DNA from 4 places in the Micromonospora sp. NPDC049275 genome. Region 1 is predicted to be linked to each of the others. Evidence: riboswitches for the same ligand, from Rfam matches in the RefSeq annotation. Region 1 holds a riboswitch; each other region holds the start of a gene.
What was found. A riboswitch is a leader RNA that binds a small molecule or an ion and turns the genes downstream of it on or off. The one in region 1 is predicted to bind cyclic di-AMP.
Positions count from the first base shown of each region.

Region 1 (4,389 bases):
TCTGCTCCTGCGGGTCGACCGGCAGTTCCCGGGGCGACACCCCGAGCGCCGCGAGGAAGCCGCGTACGACCTGCTCGGCGCTGCGCACCACGCCGCTGTGGCTGTAGCCCTCCAGGTTGGCGTAGAGCTGCCCATCGGGGAACTGGCCGACCACCTGGTGCGCCCAGTGCACGGCCAGCGCGGTCTTGCCCACCCCGGCCTGCCCGGACAACACCGCCACCGGTACCGCCCCGGGATGCGCGTCGGCCGTCGCTCGCAGCGCGTCCAGTTGGGCCAGCTCGACCCTTCGTCCGGCGAAACCCCGGACGTCCGACGGCAACTGCGCCGGCACCGGGTGGGTCAGGGCCGGCCGGGTGACGGGGCCGGCCGTGGTGTGCGTCGAGGTGGGTTCCGTGCCGGCGGTCGGCACGGTCACCTCACCGCGCAGGATGGCCTGGTGCAGCTGGCGAAGCTCCACGCCCGGGTCTACGCCGAGCGCGTCGGCGAGTCGCTTCCGCAGCCGGGCGTAGTAGGTCAGCGCCTGCGCGCCGCGCCCGGCCACGGCCAGCGCGTGCAGCAACACCGCGGCGACCGGCTCGTCCAGGGGTTGGTCGTCGGCGAGTCGGGTCAGCGGATCGATCACCGCCTCCGCCTCGCCCCGGCGCACCAGGGCGCGGGCCCACTGCACGGCGGTGTCGGTGTACCGGCGGTGCCAGTCCTGCCGGACCCGGGCCGCCCACTCTCCGGGCAACCCGGAGAGCGGCTCGCCGCGCCACAGCTCCAGTGCCCGGCGCAGCAACTCCACCCGCTCGGGGTCGTCCTCGGCCAACCCGTCGGCCGTCGACCGCAGGATGTCGAAGTGCTGTCCGTCCACGGTCTCCGGAGGCAGGTCCAGCACGTATCCGCCGGAGCGTCGGCCCAGCGCGTCCGGTGCGCCGGCCTCGGCCAGCACGCGACGCAGCCGGGCGAGGTAGACGTGCAGGTTGTGCCGGACCCTGAGCGGTGGAGCGTCGCCCCAGACCCGGTCGACAAGCGACTCCACGTGGACCGGCCGGCCCACGTCGACCGCCAGCGCGGCGAGGACGGCACGTTGCCGGGCCGCTCCGGCGTCGACCAGGTGGCCGTCCGTCCATACCTCGACCGGCCCGAGGACCCGAATCTCCATGAACCGCCGCTCGCCGTGCCGCCAGTCATTCGACCCGGCCCCGGGGCGGCCGGATTGAGGTTCCGGCAGGAATTCGTCGATCTGCCGCGCGAATCATCGTCGGCACAGCGACATCAATCAACGCGATGTCGGCAATTCGACTCACGGCCCGTTCCGGTCGTGACGACACCGGAGGTCACCATCGTGCGAAGTGCTCTGCGAAGGTTCACGTCCGCGCTGCTCGGCGTGGTTGCCGTGGGCGCCACGCTCGCCGTCGCCCCGAGCCCGGCCCAGGCCAACTACGCCTGCCCCTCGGGTCTGCTCTGCCTGTACGCCGGCACCAACTTCAGCGGCGACATCTTCCTGCTCGACGGGCCCTACAACGGCTGCAACGACGTTCCGCTGCCCTCGTACTTCCGCAACAAGACTCAGTCGATCATCAACAACCGGCCGTCCGGCACCGTCTCCACCTTCTGGGACAACGCCAACGCCACGGGGCTGCTCGGCTACCAGCACGCCTACGGCTACCGGGCGAACCTGGCGTACGACTCGGCCGCCATCGGGGGGAACTGGAACCAGCGGATCGAGGCGGTCCGGGTCTGCTGATCCGGGGGCCCGAACCGGGCCGGGGGGCACGACGGCGCCGGCCGGAATCCAACGGGGGACTCCGGCCGGCGCCGTCGCGCGGGTCAGCCCGGGTAGTAGCACTGGTTCGGGATGACCGGACCGCCGTTGACCCCGAAGATCGCGAAGCCCATCCACGCCCGGGTCTGCGGGCCGTACTCGCCGTCCTCGGCGATGTTGGCCCACTCCCAGGTGTCGTTGATCTTCTGTTGCGCGGCCCGGACGGCGTTGCGCGTGTTGGTGCCGTACTGGCCGTCGAGACGCAGGGACTGGGAGTAGCAGTTGTTCAGTGCCTCCTGCAACACCTTGACCGCGCTGTTGGAGTTGCCGTACTTCAGATAGCAGGTCTTGTTGCGGTCCTGCCAGCCGACGGTGGGCACGTGCATCTCGGCGCCACCCGGGTAGCCGCCGACGTTGTAGTAGGTGAGGCTGGTGCAGGTGGTGGCCGCCTGCGCGGCGGTCGGCGCGAGCCCGACGAGTCCGGCGCTGACGAGGACGGTCGCGAGGGTGGCGGCGGCACTGCGGCGGCCGATGCGGCTCTGGTGGATCGGCATGCTCTCCTCCTGGGATGGGCTGCCGGGTTGACCCGGCATGCACTGGAGCATCGCGATCGCCGATCTATGGAATCCTGCCGGAATGTCAATCGCGCCCCGCAGCGCCCGGTCGGCGGCATCCCGGCCCGATCGGAAACGGTCCATCGTGGTCGCTGCACAGTCGAGGACCGTCCGCAACCGCTGAGCGGGCCGCTCCGCGTGCCCCGGTGAAGAACTTCACAGGGGTTGGGCGATGGTCACCGGCCGTGCCTACCGTCGGTCGGGTCCGCCGCTGCGGACACCGCGACCGGCAACGCCAAATCCTGCCCCCGGTCGTCGGAAACAGAACCCGGGCAGGAGCGGGGGACCCAACGTTCCTCGGTGCATGTCACCTCGGGGTGAAGCCGCCACCGCGCGGCCGGGCGCCTCGGCCCGAACCCGACAGCTCACCTCGCCGGCGTGGAGGAAGCACACATGACGTCTGTCTACACGCCCCGTCACCGACGGGTCACCACCCGCCGCGTCGCCGTCGGCACCCTGGCCGTCGGCGCGGTCACCGGCGCTGTCGCCCTCTTCGGCCCCGCGGCCCCGGCCCAGGCCGGTGTCAACTGGGACGCGGTCGCCCAGTGCGAGTCCGGCGGCAACTGGAAGATCAACACCGGCAACGGCTACTACGGTGGCCTGCAGTTCTCCCAGAGCACCTGGGCCGGTTACGGCGGCAAGAAGTACGCCGCCCGCGCCGACCTGGCCAGCCGCGGCGAGCAGATCGCCGTCGCCGAGAAGGTGCTCGACGGTCAGGGCATCGGCGCGTGGCCGACCTGCGGCCGCAAGGGCGGCTCGTCGGGCGGCTCCGCCACGAAGTCCTCGACGAAGTCGACAGCGAAGTCGTCCACGTCCACCGCGCCGAAGGACCGCTCCACCGCCCCGAAGGAGCGGTCGTCGCGCGGCGACCAGCCGGCGACCCGCAACCACGAGCGCACCGCTCCCGCGGCCAGCGGCGACACGTACGTCGTCACGCCGGGAGACACCCTGTCGCAGATCGCCGACAGCCACCGCCAGGCGGGCGGCTGGCAGGCCCTGTACGAGCGCAACCGGCAGCTGATCGGTGCCGACCCGGGCCTGATCTTCCCGGGTCAGCGGCTCGCTCTCTGACGTACGACACTCGAACGCTCGGCCGGGTCACCGGCCGAGCGTTCGGTCGTTCTACGGCCCCGGTCGGGGCGCGGGTCACGCCGCGGCGGACGCCCTCGACCCCCGGCGCGACATCACCGCCGTGGCGTCGCGGTCCCAGCGGGGGGCAGGTGCCGCCGCCTCGCCGGGCCAGCCCGTGCCGACACCGTCGCCGTCACCGCCGCTGGTCATCTCGACCGAGTCGGCAGTCCTGCGAGCCAGCCGCAGCGACTGCTCGGCGCCCGCGCGAGCCGAGCACGGCCAGGACTGGCCGGCGCACTGGAGGTTGCGGCAGTGACCCTCGTCGTCGGGCTCGTGGGCACTCAGCACGTCGACCGCCAGCTGCCAGAGCAGGGGGTCGGTCACGTCGTGCGGGCGTTCGGCGCGCCGGCTCGGTCGGTTGCTCGTGTCGTCGGACATGATGGCCCCCCTCGTCAGGCTGTTCCCCACAAGGGTCACCCGTGAGCCGGCGGCTAAACCGTCGACCTGCTGTGATGTGTCTCCGGTCGCAGCTGGCGGGGCCCCATACGTCGCTCAGTCCGGCAATAGCGGCATCTCGACGCCCGGGTCCCGGCCGAGAAGCACCGCCCGGGTGAGCGCCGCCGAGCCGAACCGGTCGCGCACCGCGTCCACCGCCGCGTCCAGGTCGGCGCCCGTGTCGGCCTCGAACGGCAGTTCCGGCTGCACCGGGTTGTCGTCGAGGTTGCCCACCGAGACGCCGATCAGGGTGACGCCCCGCCGGTCGATCTCCGGCAGCGCGGCCCGCAGCAGTGCCCGCGCGGCGGCCAGCAGCGGCGTGGTGTCCGCTGTCGCCTTGCCGATGGTGTGCGAGCGGGTGGCCCGGGTGTAGTCACCGAAGCGCAGCCGCAGCACCACGGTGCGCCCCGACCGCCCGGCCGAGCGCATCCGACGGCTGACCCGGTCGACAAGGCCGGCCAG
Region 1 is NZ_JBICSN010000009.1:228,697-233,085, forward strand. Features, by position in the region: gene ACGFIE_RS25045 (BTAD domain-containing putative transcriptional regulator) at 1-1,144, opposite strand, end outside; gene ACGFIE_RS25050 (peptidase inhibitor family I36 protein) at 1,328-1,729, shown strand; gene ACGFIE_RS25055 (peptidoglycan-binding protein) at 1,813-2,301, opposite strand; cyclic di-AMP (ydaO/yuaA leader) riboswitch at 2,585-2,754, shown strand; gene ACGFIE_RS25060 (transglycosylase family protein) at 2,755-3,432, shown strand; gene ACGFIE_RS25065 (hypothetical protein) at 3,508-3,870, opposite strand; gene dinB (DNA polymerase IV) at 3,985-4,389, opposite strand, start outside.

Region 2 (4,389 bases), on a different contig from region 1:
GCGAGCAGCCCGGCCCGCAGCGGGTCGGCGATCGAGCGGCGACGTCGACCGAGCCGGCCCGTGCCTACGCAGAGCTGGCCGCCGGCAATCGCCGCTTCGTCAGTGGAGCGCCGCGCCACCCCAACCAGGACGCCGGGCACCGGGCCGCCGTGGCCGACGGGCAGCACCCGTTCGCGGTGATCGTGGGCTGCTCCGACTCCCGGTTGGCCGCCGAGATCATCTTTGACCGGGGGCTGGGCGACCTCTTCGTGGTCCGTACGGCCGGGCACACCGCCGGCCCGGAGGTGCTGGGCAGCGTGGAGTACGCGGTCACCGTGCTCGGCACCCCGCTGGTGGTGGTGCTCGGCCACGACTCGTGCGGCGCCGTGCAGGCTGCCCGCGAGGCGTCCGCCACCGGCATCGCGCCCCCGGGGCACCTTCCCGCGGTGGTCGACGCCGTACTGCCCAGCCTGCGGCGCGCAACAGCCGAGGGCGTGACCGATATCGACGGCATCGTCGACATCCACATCGCCCAAACCGTCGAAACGCTGCTCGGGCAGTCGCCCGTGCTGGCGGCCGAGGTGGCGCAGGGACGGTTGGCGGTGGTGGGGATGTCGTACCGGCTCGCCGCCGGTGTGGTGCGCCCGGTGACCCCCGTACCGTCGGGTGCCGCGACTGTCGACGCACCCGGCGCCGCGGACGCCCCGGCAGCTACCGCCGCCTGACAGGGCGAGGGCCGCCCCGCGGGGTGCGGGACGGCCCTCGGACTCCTGAGCGGTGGGTCAGAGCAGCGACATGTGCACGTGGTCGGTGTGGTTCGACGGCCCGCTGTACGACTTCCAGCCGGTCGCCGGGAACCAGATCTGCCGGTTCCAGATCACGTAGTAGATGCCGAGGCGGTCGGCGTTGCGGATGAGGAACGCGGCGACGTTGTTGCCGTACATGCGGGTGTCGTTGTTGTGCCACGGGCTGAAGCCGCTCTTCTGCAACGACCAGTCACAGGCGCGGCCCTTCGGGTGCTCGTACGGGCCACCGTTGCGGTGGCAGCCGACGAACCGGTTGAACCCGGCCCGTTTGACCTCCTTGTACGCGTGCAGGGTGCGCGGCGTGACACAGCCGGAGGTGGTGGGGTCCTCCTCGCTGCACGACTGCGGCTTCCAGTCACCGTCGGCGGTGCGACCCGGACCGATCCGGGCGACCGGCGAGGTGGCGTCCACCAGGCCGCCTGTGAAACCCTGCCCGCCGACGAGCGCGAGCGACTTCTCCGCGTCGCGCTTGTCCTTCGCCATGAGGGCGGTCTGCTTCTGCTGCTCGCGGACCTCCGCGTCGAGGGCCAGCTTGGCCTTCTCGGCGCGGGCCTTGACCGCGTTGACCTCGGCGAGCTTCTTCTCGTTGACCATGTTCATCTCGTCGAGCGCCGCGGCCCGTTGGACGAACGAGTCCGGGGCGTCGCTCTCGAGCAGCATCGCGATCGCGCCGACGCGCCCGGTCCGGTACGACTGGGCGGCGATCTGCGCGACCTGCGGCGCCAGCGCGGCCAGGTCGGCCTTGGCCCGCTCGACCTCCAGCGAACGCTCGAGCTGCCGCTTCTTGGACTGGTCCAGCTTGGACTTGGCCGCCACGTAGTCCCGGTTGGTCTGCTCGATCACGTCGTCGAGCAGCTTGGGCTCGTCGTCCTGCTCGTGCCCGGACGGTGTGGGGGTCGTCGGGGCGGCGTGGGCCGGGAGGGGCCCGGCGAACACGGTCAGCGCGGCGAGCACGGCCACCACGGGTGTCAACCAGCGGCGTAGGGGTGCCGTCACAATGTTCCCTTCCGTCGACCGCCGACCGGGTTAGCTGACGGGTTCGGGGCGGAAGTGGCCCCTACCGCTGGCGCGGATTCACCCCACGTGCCTGGGTCCCCGGCTCGCCGGTTGGCGATTGGGCGGTGGCACCGCAGGCGCCGCTGCGCGCCTTCATCGGTGACCGGCAGCGAGGTTACCCGAGACTCCACCGCCTGAGCTACGTCCCGATACCCACTAAAAGTGTCATTTCGCCATGGCGTTGAGTGACCAGTGACGCGGTTCTCAGGGCGGATGCCCGATCCGGTCACGCTGAGGAGTGTCACCATGCCGTATCCGTGCTCCTGTTCGGCTCTGGCCACCGGGCGGTGGCGGCGGATGGGGGTGGACGCCGCTCCGGATCGGGCCCGTCGGGCCGAGCCGCTGGCGGGGAGCTGGGGCCGGCCGGTGCCTCCGTCCGGTCCGCACGGGGGCGCGGCGTCAGGGCGTCGGCGTCCGCGCCCCGCACCGGCGTCGACCCGGCCGCGGTCACCACCGCGGCCAGCCCGGTGGTGAGGGGTACGGCGGCGCGACATGCCCGGGCCGGGCGGGTCGAGCGGAACTGCTGTGGTCGGAACCCAATGCGAGACTCCCAACGATCCGGTGCGGGGTACGTGCCGACGGGCCGGGCGGTTCACCTCCGCCGGACGAACACGGTGACGAGCGCATCGGATGGCTGGCTGACGAACGGGCGGTCACGCACAGTGACCGACGGGCCCGGCTGGTACGTGCCGGCGCCGCTGCCTGGCGGTGCCGGCGCCCGGCTGTGTGGCGGGGACCGGTGGGCCATCGTGGGAAATGGTAGTCACGGCGGGAGCCCGGCCGGTCCGCCGGCTCAGCCGCGCTTCATGAGTCGGCCTACGGCCGCCATCATCTCGGTGGCCATCTCGTCGGCCCGGCCCTCGGCCGCTCCCTCGTGCATGCAGTGCCGGGCGTGCCCGTCGAGCAGGCCCAGGGCCACCTTGTCGAGCGCGGCCTGGATCGCGGAGATCTGGGTGAGCACGTCGATGCAGTAGCGGTCGTCGTCGACCATCTTCTCGATGCCTCGGACCTGGCCCTCCACGCGGCGGAGCCGCGCGAGCAGCTGGTCCTTGCTGGCGGTGTACCCGCGGATCGGGGTGGGAGCGCTCATGACGACGAGAATAGCGTACCCCTGGGGGGTATGGTAACGTCGCTTCCTGCTGGATACCCCCACCGGGTACCGGTACGTGAACGGACACCGGTCTGACTCGGCCTTACCCCTGGGGGGTATAGGCTGGCAGACGATGAAGGGAGAGATTCGATGGTCGACACGACGTACCAGGTGCGGGGCATGACCTGCGGGCACTGCGTCAGCGCCGTCAGCGCCGAGGTGGGCGCCATTGCCGGCGTGCGCGACGTGCAGGTGGATCTCGCCACCGGCCGGGTCACCGTCACCAGTGAGCAGCCCGTGGCCACCGAGTCCGTCCGGGCCGCTGTCGACGAGGCCGGTTACGACCTCGTCGAGGCGTGAGCGGGAGGCCCGAGGTGAACACGGTGACCAGGCTGGGCGGGTTCGCCCTCGGTCTCGCGGCGGTCTTCGGCGCGGCGTACGGGATCGGCCGGGTGGTCGACCCGGCCGCCCCGGCCGCCCAGAGCGGGCACGACGGCGGCGCCGTCCACACCTCGGGCCCCACCACGCACGACGAGGTGACCGATCGGGTTCCCGGTGGCTTGCTCGTCTCCGACCGCGGTTACACACTCGTTCCGGTGGCCGCCCCGGCAGGCGAGTTCGCCTTCCGCGTCGGTGGGCCGGACGGCCGTCCGGTGACCAGGTACGACGTGGCGCACGACAGGCGGATGCACCTGATCGTCGCCCGCCGGGACCTGTCCGGTTTCCGCCACGTGCACCCCGACCTGGCTCCCGACGGCACCTGGCGGGTCGACACCCCGCTGGCCGGTCCCGGGCAGTGGCGGGCGTTCGCCGACTTCACCCCGACCGGGGGCGAGCCCCTGATCCTCGGGGTGGACGTGACGGTCCCCGGTGAGTTGACCGAACGGCCGCTGCCCGCCCCGGCGAGCAGCACCACCGTCGACGGGTACACGGTCACCCTGGCCGGCACGCCGCAGCCCGGCCGCACGTCGCCTCTCACCCTTACCGTCAGCCGGGACGGGCGGCCGGTCACCGACCTGGAGCCCTACCTGGGGGCGTACGGGCACCTGGTGGCGTTGCGCCGGGGCGATCTGGCGTACCTGCACGTCCACCCGGACGGAACGCCCGGCGACGGGCGTACCCGACCCGGTCCGCAGGTCACCTTCCTCGCCGAGGTGCCGTCGGCCGGAAGCTACCGGCTCTACCTCGACTTCCGGCACGGCGGGCGGGTGCACACCGCCGAGTTCACAGTCGTTGCCGACGCCGCCGCGACCGGCGGCCCCACCCCGGGTGGACCGTCCTCGACCGGCGGCGCCGAGCACGGCACCCCCGGCCACGGGCACAACTGACGGGACCAGACGATGACCACCACCAGCAGACCCCTGCCCGAGGCGCCGAACCGGATCGAGCTGGCCATCGGGGGAATGACGTGCGCCGCCTGCGCCGCCCGGATCGAGAAGAAGCTGAACCGGATGGACG
Region 2 is NZ_JBICSN010000001.1:371,278-375,666, reverse strand. Features, by position in the region: gene ACGFIE_RS01790 (carbonic anhydrase) at 1-704, shown strand, start outside; gene ACGFIE_RS01785 (coiled-coil domain-containing protein) at 762-1,781, opposite strand; cyclic di-AMP (ydaO/yuaA leader) riboswitch at 1,786-1,916, opposite strand; gene ACGFIE_RS01780 (metal-sensitive transcriptional regulator) at 2,635-2,931, opposite strand; gene ACGFIE_RS01775 (heavy-metal-associated domain-containing protein) at 3,082-3,291, shown strand; gene ACGFIE_RS01770 (hypothetical protein) at 3,306-4,259, shown strand; gene ACGFIE_RS01765 (heavy metal translocating P-type ATPase) at 4,272-4,389, shown strand, end outside.
Region 2: another riboswitch for cyclic di-AMP. It lies ahead of ACGFIE_RS01785 (coiled-coil domain-containing protein); the one in region 1 lies ahead of ACGFIE_RS25060 (transglycosylase family protein).

Region 3 (4,389 bases), on a different contig from region 1:
CGAAGCTCGCCCGCAGCGCGCGAGGATCCGCAGCGATCGCGTCGACGTAGACGTCGACGGCGTAGGCGGGGATCGCGGTGGGGGTGGCGGCCTTGGTGGCGAACTGCCAGCCGAAGAAGAGTCGCTCCCGGCCCCGGACCAGTTCCTCGTTCAGGTCGGTGAGCCGGTTGAAGCCGAACTGCCAGAGTTTCTGATTGACCGCCGCCGGGCTGAAGGCCGGCGGGGAGGGCGAGAGACCGGGGATCATTGCTTCGAGGACGGCGAGTCGGCCCACCCGCTCGGGGTAGTCGGCAGCCAGCGCGTACCCGGTCCACGTGCCGATGTCGTGACCGACCACGTCGAACCGGTCGTGCCCGAGCGCGGCCATCAGAGCGACCAGATCGGCGGCCAGTGTGCCGGCGTCGTAACCGTCGTCGGGCTTGTCGGAGAGCCCGGCTCCGCGCGAGTCGACGGCGACGACGGTGTGCTCGCGGGCGAGTGCGGGCATTACTTCCCGCCAGGCGTACCAGGTCTGCGGCCACCCGCCGACCAGCAGCAGCGGCGGGCCGTCCCCGCCGGTGACCGCGTGCAACCGCAGCCCGTCCAGCTCCACCAGCCGGCTGGTGAAGACCTCGGCGAACCCGTCGGGCAACTGCAGCGAACTCAGGTTTGTCATGCCGGCACCATACGCATGATGGAACGATCGGTACAAGACCATTGGAACGATCGTTACAAGATGTGTAGACTCACGGACCATGGCGGGCCGCAAGCAGTTCGACGTGGACGAGGCGCTACGACGCGCGATGCATGTCTTCTGGCGCTGGGGCTATTCGGAGGCCTCGATCGACCGCCTGACCGAGGGCACGGGCCTGGGTCGGGGTTCGCTGTACGGCACGTTCGGCGACAAGAGCACCCTCTTCCGCAAAAGCCTGCAGCGGTACGCGCAGACCTACCACCCGCTGTACGAGCAGGCGTTGTCCGGCCCCCACCCGAGCCCGAGCGCGGTTGTGGCCGCGTACCTGCAGGTCACCCTGAACCGCATCGCCGACCCGACGGTGCCCGACGGCTGCCTGCTCACGGTGTCGGCAACGCAGTTCCCGGCTCTCGACGCGGAAGGCCAGGCGACGGTTCGCGCCATGATCGACGGTTTGCGAGCGATGCTGCAGCAGGCGTTGCGGGCGGCGGGGGCCGATGAGCGGGAGGCGGCAGAGCTGGCGTTGTGCACGCTGGCGACGAACAAATCGCTTGCGGTGCTGAGCCGCGCCGGCTTCTCGAGCGACGACCTGGCAACCGTCGCCGCAGCCGCCGGCCGCACTGCCGGGAGGCCACTGCCGCTACCGTGAGTAAAGATGCGATCGCATCATCAGACAAACGTCGCTGCTCTCAGTACACCGACAGGTGTACGTGGTTGGTGTGGTCGCTGGACGGGTCGCCGTTGCCTCCGCTGTACGACTTCCACCCACTGCTGGGCAGCCAGATCTGCCTGTACCAGATCACGTAGAGCACGGCGAGCCGGTCGGAGTTGCGGATGAAGTACGCGGCCAGGTTGCTGCCGTACGTCTTGTCGGCGCCTGTGGCGTCACCGCCGAACCCGCCCTTCGCCGCGGCGAAGTCGCAGGCCCGACCCTTGGGATGTTCGCCGGAGCCGCCGGAGCGGTGACAGGAGACGTAGTGGGTGAAGCCGGCGGCCTTGGCCTGGTTGAGGGCGTGCAGGGTGCGCGGGGTGATGCAGCCGCTGGCCGGGGTGGGGTCGTTGATGCTGCATGACTCGGACGGCCAGGAGCCGTCGGAGTTGCGCGGCGCGGGCTGGGCGTTGGCGGTGGAGGTGCCCCGGTTGGAGCTGGTGTCGGCGGCGGTGGTGCGCGGCTTGCTGGTGGCGACCGTGAGTGCCCGCTCGGCCTGCTCCTTGCGCTTGGCCATCACCTCGACCTGCTTGCGCTGCTCGCGGATCTCGCCGTCCAGGGCGAGGCGGGTGCGGTTGGCCTCGTCGCGGGTGGCGTGCAGCTCGCGCAGCACCCGGTCCTCGTTGGCGGCCACCACGTCCAGCGAGGCCGCCCGGTCCAGGAAGCCCTCGGGGGTGTTGGTGTTGAGCAACGCCGAGACGGTGCTGAGGCGGCCGGTGCGGTACGCCACGCCGGCGATCTCGCCGACCTTGCCGCTGCGTACGGTCATCTCGGCTTCGGTGGTCTTCAGCTTGGCCGCGAGTTGCCGCTGCCGCTGGACGGAGGTGTCCAGGGCGCGCTTGGCGTCCAGGTAGCCCTTGCTGGCGGCCTCGAGTTGGGCTCGCAGCGCGGGGGTGCCGCCCTCCTCGTCGCCGTCGGGCGCCGCGGCGGCCCGCAGGCCGCCGGGGGGAGCGGCGGTGGCGGCGCCGATCGGTACCGCGACGCCGAGGGTGACCATCATGACTATCAGTGCCGCGAGTCGGGCGGCAGGTGGTCGTGCTGGTGCCACTTCGCATGTCCTTCCGTCAGCCGCCGACCGGGTTAGCTGACGGGTTCGGGACGGAAGATCCCTACCGCTGACGCGGATGCACCCCAGGAACATGGTTCCCCGGTTCGCCCTCTCGGGTGATTAGGCGGCGGCCGCCACCGGCGCCGGGAGGGCGCCGCCGGGTGGTGGCCGGGACCGAGCCTACCGGGACAGGTGGGACGCGTGCAGTCGATGTGACGGAAGGTGTCCGCACCATCACCGGAAAATGACGGCGAAACGGTCTGTCCGTCACGAACGTGATCACCACTCGATCGAACCGCAGGCACCCGGGGCGGCCCCGGGCTCGATCTGCAGCGTGGCGTGCTCGATGCGGAAGTCCTCCCGCAGGGCGGTACGCGCCGCGGTGAGGACCGCGCCGACCTCCGCGCCGGGCGCCATGATCAGGTGTGCGGAGGCAACATCCATGCCCGAGGTGAGCGTCCAGACGTGCAGGTCGTGCACCTCGACGACGCCGGGCACCGTGGCCAGGCGGTCGTGCACGGCGGTGACCTGGAGGTGTTCCGGGGCGGCCTGCACCAGGATGCGGACGGCGGCACGCCCCAGCCGCCAGGTGCGCGGCAGGATGAACACGCCGATGGCGACCGCGACAAGCGGATCGGCCCACCACCAGTCGGTGACCGCGATGAGCAGCGCCGCGCCGATCACGCCGAGCGAGCCGAGCAGGTCGCCGAGCACCTCCAGGTAGGCGCCCTGGAGGTTGATGCTCTCCCGGGCGCCGGCGCGCAGCAGCGCGAACGCGCCCAGGTTCGCGAGCAGGCCGAGGACGGCCACCGCGAGCATCGGGCCGGTCAGCACCTCGTGGGGGTCGCCGAACCGGCCGATCGCCTCGATCACCACGTAGACCGCCACCCCGGAGAGCAGGACGGCGTTGGCCAGGGCGGCGAGCACCTCGAGGCGGTAGAGCCCGAAGGTGCGCTGTGGGTCGCCGGTGGCCCGTCGGGTGGCGGTGATCGCGGCGAGCGCCATCCCGATGCCGAGCACGTCGGTGAACATGTGCCCGGCGTCGGAGAGCAGGGCGAGCGAGCCGGTGTGGAAGGCGGCCACACCCTCGACCACCATCAGGGTGGCGAGCAGCCCGAACGCGGCCCAGAGGCGGCCCCGGTGCTGGTGGGCGGCGTTGGCGACCGAGGCGTGGTGGTGGTCATGACCTGCTCCCACGAGATCCACCCTCCGTCGCCACCCGGGACCCGGTCAAATGTATGCTCACATCGCTATGTATGCAACTGTACGGGCGGGTCCGACCGCCGACACCGCCAACGGGCAGGTCAGCCGGTCGGGTCGATGGTGGTGAGCCGCTGGGTGGCCCGGGAGAGCGCCACGTAGAGCGTCCGGACGCCGGAGCCCGGGTCGGCCCGGATCTCGCTCGGGGCGACCAGCACCACCCCGTCGTACTCCATGCCCTTGGCCTCCAGGCTGGTCACCACCTGCAGGCGCGTCGCGCCGAGCGTGCCGAGCCAACCGGCGACCTCGTCGCGGCGGGTGACCGGCGTGATCACCCCGACCGTGCCGTCCACCTCGGCCAGCAGGCCGGTCGCCGCCTCCAGGATCGCGGTCTCCAGCCCGGCCGGCGGCACCACCAGCTCGACCGGATCGATCCCGGTGGAGCGGACGGCCGTCGGCAGCGACAGGTCCGGATAGAGCCGGCGAATCTCCGCCGCCGCCACCGCGAAGATCTCCGCCGAGTTGCGGTAATTGGTGGTGAGCGTGAAATCGTGCCGCTTGCGCCGGCCCAGCGCCTGGTCCCGGGCGCGGGTCAGCTCCTCCGGATCACCGGTCCACGCCGTCTGCGCCGGGTCACCCACCACCGTCCAGGAGGCCAGACGGCCACGCCGTCCCACCATTCGCCACTGCATCGGCGAGACGTCCTGCGCCTCGTCCACCACCACGTGCGCGTACTCCCGGTAGTCCTCCGGCCGCTCC
Region 3 is NZ_JBICSN010000005.1:178,010-182,398, forward strand. Features, by position in the region: gene ACGFIE_RS18145 (alpha/beta fold hydrolase) at 1-655, opposite strand, end outside; gene ACGFIE_RS18150 (TetR/AcrR family transcriptional regulator) at 735-1,322, shown strand; gene ACGFIE_RS18155 (coiled-coil domain-containing protein) at 1,363-2,430, opposite strand; cyclic di-AMP (ydaO/yuaA leader) riboswitch at 2,436-2,567, opposite strand; gene ACGFIE_RS18160 (cation diffusion facilitator family transporter) at 2,710-3,627, opposite strand; gene ACGFIE_RS18165 (HelD family protein) at 3,735-4,389, opposite strand, start outside.
Region 3: another riboswitch for cyclic di-AMP. It lies ahead of ACGFIE_RS18155 (coiled-coil domain-containing protein); the one in region 1 lies ahead of ACGFIE_RS25060 (transglycosylase family protein).

Region 4 (4,389 bases), on a different contig from region 1:
TCTGCGCCAACCGGGCCACCCGGCCCGGGTCGGCGACCGGCCAGGCGTGGCCCGCCACGTACGCCTCGTCGTCGCTCTCCTCCGAAGGGAAGGAGTGCAGCGCGTAGCGGCCGTCCCGTTCGAGGTCACGGCGCTTCGGCGAGTCGATGATGAAGCAGAAGAGACCCTCGTCGGTGATGACCGGGGAGACCGGGTGGACCCGGGGCCCGCCGTCGGCGCGGACCGTGGCCAGATAGCCGAAGCCCGGCCCGTACTGCTGCAGGAGAACGCGGATCCCGTCGGCGAGGCGGGGCTCGTCGGCGGCGAATTCGGACCAGGAAGCCATGCCGGCATTCTATCGAACAAATGTACGAGGAGCGACCTCAACACGCTGGTCACCGCGGCCCTCGCTATGGTGGTCCGATGCTGCTCTCCGACCGTGACCTGGTCTCCGAGATCAAGACCGGCACGCTGGGCCTGGAGCCGTTCGAGCCCACCCTGGTCCAACCGTCCAGCATCGACGTCCGACTCGACCGGCTGTTCCGGGTCTTCAACAACCATCTCTACACCCACATCGACCCGGCCATGCAGCAGGACGACCTGACCTCGGTGGTCGAGGTGCCCGACGGCGAGCCGTTCGTGCTGCATCCGGGGGAGTTCGTGCTCGCCTCGACACTGGAGGTGATCTCGCTCGGCGACCAGCTCGCCGGCCGGCTGGAGGGGAAGAGCTCACTGGGCCGCCTCGGCCTGCTCACCCACTCCACCGCGGGGTTCATCGACCCGGGCTTCTCCGGCCACGTGACGCTGGAGCTGTCCAACGTGGCGAACCTGCCGATCACCCTCTGGCCGGGCATGAAGATCGGCCAGCTCTGCATCTTCCGGCTCTCCTCGCCGGCCGAGCACCCGTACGGCTCGGTGGTCTACGGCTCGCGGTACCAGGGTCAGCGGGGGCCGACGCCGAGCCGCTCCTGGCAGAACTGGCGTGCCTGGCCGACGCGCTAGGAGACGACGAGGGCCCGCCGCGTTGAGATCGCGACGGGCCCTGCTGCGTCCGGCGTCGGTCAGCCGGGACGGCCGTAGCTGTGGATCGGCCCGTCGTCGACCTTCTTCATCTTGACGGGCTGACCGGCCTGGGAGGCGTGCACCACCCAGCCGCCGCCGACGTACATGCCGACGTGGTGGATGTCGCTGTAGTAGAAGACCAGATCACCGGCGCGCAGATCGCCCCTGCTGACGTTCTTGGTCACCCGGCTCTGCGCTGCGGCGTTGTGCGGCAGCGACACGCCGGCCTTCGCCCACGCGGCGAGCATCAGCCCGGAACAGTCGTACGAGTTCGGACCCTCGGCACCCCACACGTACGGCTTGCCGATCTGGGCGCAGGCGAACTTGACAGCCGTGCCCGCGGCGCCGCCGGGGTAGCTGGCCGGGCAGGGCGCCGGACGCAGCGAACCGCCGCCGCCGTTGCCGTACACCTTGAGGCGCAGCTTCTGCAGCCTGTCGATCTCGTCGTTGATCTGCTTCTTCTTCGCCGCCAACTGCGCTTCGGTCCGGGTCAGCTGGACCACCATCTCGTCGAGCGGCGCCTTCTGCCGGGCCAGCTCGTCGCGGAGGTCGGCGACCTGCCGGACGTCCTCCTGCTGGTTGTGGGCGAACCGGTCGAGCATCTCGAGCTGCCCGACCACCTCGCTGGGCGACCGGCTGCCGAGCATCGTGTTGACAGTCGACAGGTTCTCGCCCATGTACGCCCGCACGGCCAGCGCGCTGACCTTGGTCATCGCGGCGTCGACCTGGCGTTCCAGGGGCGTGATGCGAGCGGCGAGCGTGTCGGCCTGCTTGCGCTTCACGGCCAGGTCCGCGCGGGTGGCGTTGTGCCGTTCGATGACCGGTTCGAGCTTGTTCCAGTCGGCGTCGATCTGGCGCTCGATCTCGGCGACGGACGGGTCCGCGTGCGCCGCCGTGGCGCTGCCGGTGAGGACGACGGCGACGCCGATCACTGCGGCAAGGGCTGTGGTGAAGCGGGACCAGCGTGGACGCGGCATGGTCGACGTCGGGTTGGCCGAAGCCGACCGTTCGGACGACGGCCGCGGGGCATGGAGGGCCACCGGGGTTCCGTACTCCTTCTTCCTGACCGCCTACCGGGTTAGCTGACGGGTTCGGGCGGGAAGTTGGCGCCCTACCGCATTGGCTGCGGATTCACCCCGGGGGAACCTGGGTCCCCGGCTCGCTCGCAAGCGACTCGGCGGTGTCGGTCCGTTACCGCCCGGATGGGCAGACCTGCTACCGGGCCGACAAATGACCAGAGTAGAGACGGCCGTTACCGATCCGCAACCCGTACGGCCGTGACACTCCGTACCGATTGGAGGGGATCACCGAGCGTACATGAAGGTTTCTTTCTGCACGCTTTGATAGATAGAAAGGTATTGACGCGGACTCCCGGCCGGCGCGAAGGTGACCAGACCGATACCAGCAAATCTAGGGGGTTCGATGGAAAGTCCAACCCTGTCCGCCGGCCGGCGCGCGCTGCTCGTCGTCGCGGTGGTCACCGCAACGACAGCCGTACCGCTGAGCGCCGGTCCCGCCTCCGCAGCGCCGGCCGCCGACCGTCAACAGCAGTACGTCGCCGCGTCGACCGAGTACGGGGTGCCGACCGCCGTATTGCTCGGCGTCTCCTACCTGGAGTCCCGCTGGGACAGCAACGCCGGCACCCCGAGCACCAGCGGCGGCTACGGGCCCATGCACCTGACCGACGCCCGCCACGTGGCCGCCCTACCCGCGCGCGGCCACCACGACGCCGGCACCGAGGATCCGCGCGGCGACGATTCACGTGCCGTCCGGGCACCCGCACCGGCTACCGATCCCGCGCCGCCCAGCGCCGCGTTGCAGACCGTCGACGCCGCCGCCGCGCTGACCGGCGCCGCCCCCGAGGCGCTGCGCACCGACGCCACGACCAACATCCGGGGAGGGGCGGCGCTGCTGGCCGCGTACCAACGGGAGGTGGGCGCCCCGGTCGGCGCCGGCACCGACCCGGCCACCTGGTACGGCGCGGTGGCCCGCTACGCCGGCGCGGACAGCGCCGACGCCGCGGCGGCCTTCGCCGACGAGGTCTTCACCACCATCGGCGCGGGCGAGACCCGCGTGACCGACGACGGCCAGCGGGTCACGCTGCCGGCCCGCGCGGTACGACCCGAGCGTTCCTGGCTGGACCGGCTGGGCCTGCGACGACTCGCCCGCCCGGACGGCCTGGAATGCCCCCGGACCGTGTCCTGTGAGTGGATCCCCGCCCCCTACGAGGCGTTCGGCGACGGCGACTACGGCAACCACGACCTCTCCGACCGGCCCGCCCGGCAGAAGATCGAGTACATAGTCATCCACGACACCGAGGCGAGTTGGGCGACCACCCTGCAACTCGTCCAGGACCCGACGTACGTGAGCTGGCACTACTCGCTGCGCTCGGTGGACGGGCACATCGCCCAGCACGTCAAGACCAAGGACGTCGCCTGGCACGCCGGCAACTGGTACGTCAACGCGAAGTCGATCGGGCTGGAGCACGAGGGCTTCGCCGCGCAGGGCACCTGGTACACCGAGGCGATGTACCGGACCTCGTCGAAGCTCGTCCGGCACCTGGCGCTGCGGTACGGCATCCCGCTGGACCGCCAGCACATCATCGGCCACGACAACGTGCCCGGCACCATCGCGTCGACAGTGCGCGGGATGCACTGGGACCCGGGCCCCTACTGGGACTGGACGCACTACTTCGACCTGCTGCACGCGCCGCGCCTGGACACCGGCACCCCGGCCACCGGGCTGGTCCGGATCGACCCCGACTACGCGACCAACCAACCGGCGTTCACCGGATGCGTGACAGCCGGAACGCCGTGTGCGCCGCGCGGCTCCTCGTCGGTGGTGCTGCACACCGCGCCGTCCGAGGACGCGCCGCTGGTGAACGACATCGCGCTGCGCCCGGACGGCACCCCGAACACGATGGACGTGTCGGACCACGGCGCCCGGGCCTCCGCCGGCCAGACGTACGCCCTGGCCGGGCGGCAGGGCGACTGGACGGCCATCTGGTACCTCGGGCAACGGGCCTGGTTCCACAACCCGGCGTCCGCGCCGACCGCCACCTGGACCGTCGGCGTGGTGGCCACCCCGAAGGCCGGCCGGGCCACCATCCCGGTGTACGGGCGGGCGTACCCGGAGCAGGCGGCCTACCCGACAGGCGTTCCCTACCAGGCGATCTCGCCGCTGCAGTACACGCTGGCCGCCGGGCAGCGCTACGCCGTCGGCGCGGTGCTGGGCGGCGAGTACTACCGGGCCAGCACGTTCGACGGCTCCTCGCCCGGCGACTGGACGGTGATCCGGGGCAAGAACCGGTACGCGCAGATCCAGTTCGGCCACCGCATCATGTACGTC
Region 4 is NZ_JBICSN010000001.1:859,710-864,098, forward strand. Features, by position in the region: gene ACGFIE_RS04065 (pyridoxamine 5'-phosphate oxidase family protein) at 1-325, opposite strand, end outside; gene dcd (dCTP deaminase) at 403-981, shown strand; gene ACGFIE_RS04075 (NlpC/P60 family protein) at 1,041-2,018, opposite strand; cyclic di-AMP (ydaO/yuaA leader) riboswitch at 2,095-2,231, opposite strand; gene ACGFIE_RS04080 (N-acetylmuramoyl-L-alanine amidase) at 2,464-4,389, shown strand, end outside.
Region 4: another riboswitch for cyclic di-AMP. It lies ahead of ACGFIE_RS04075 (NlpC/P60 family protein); the one in region 1 lies ahead of ACGFIE_RS25060 (transglycosylase family protein).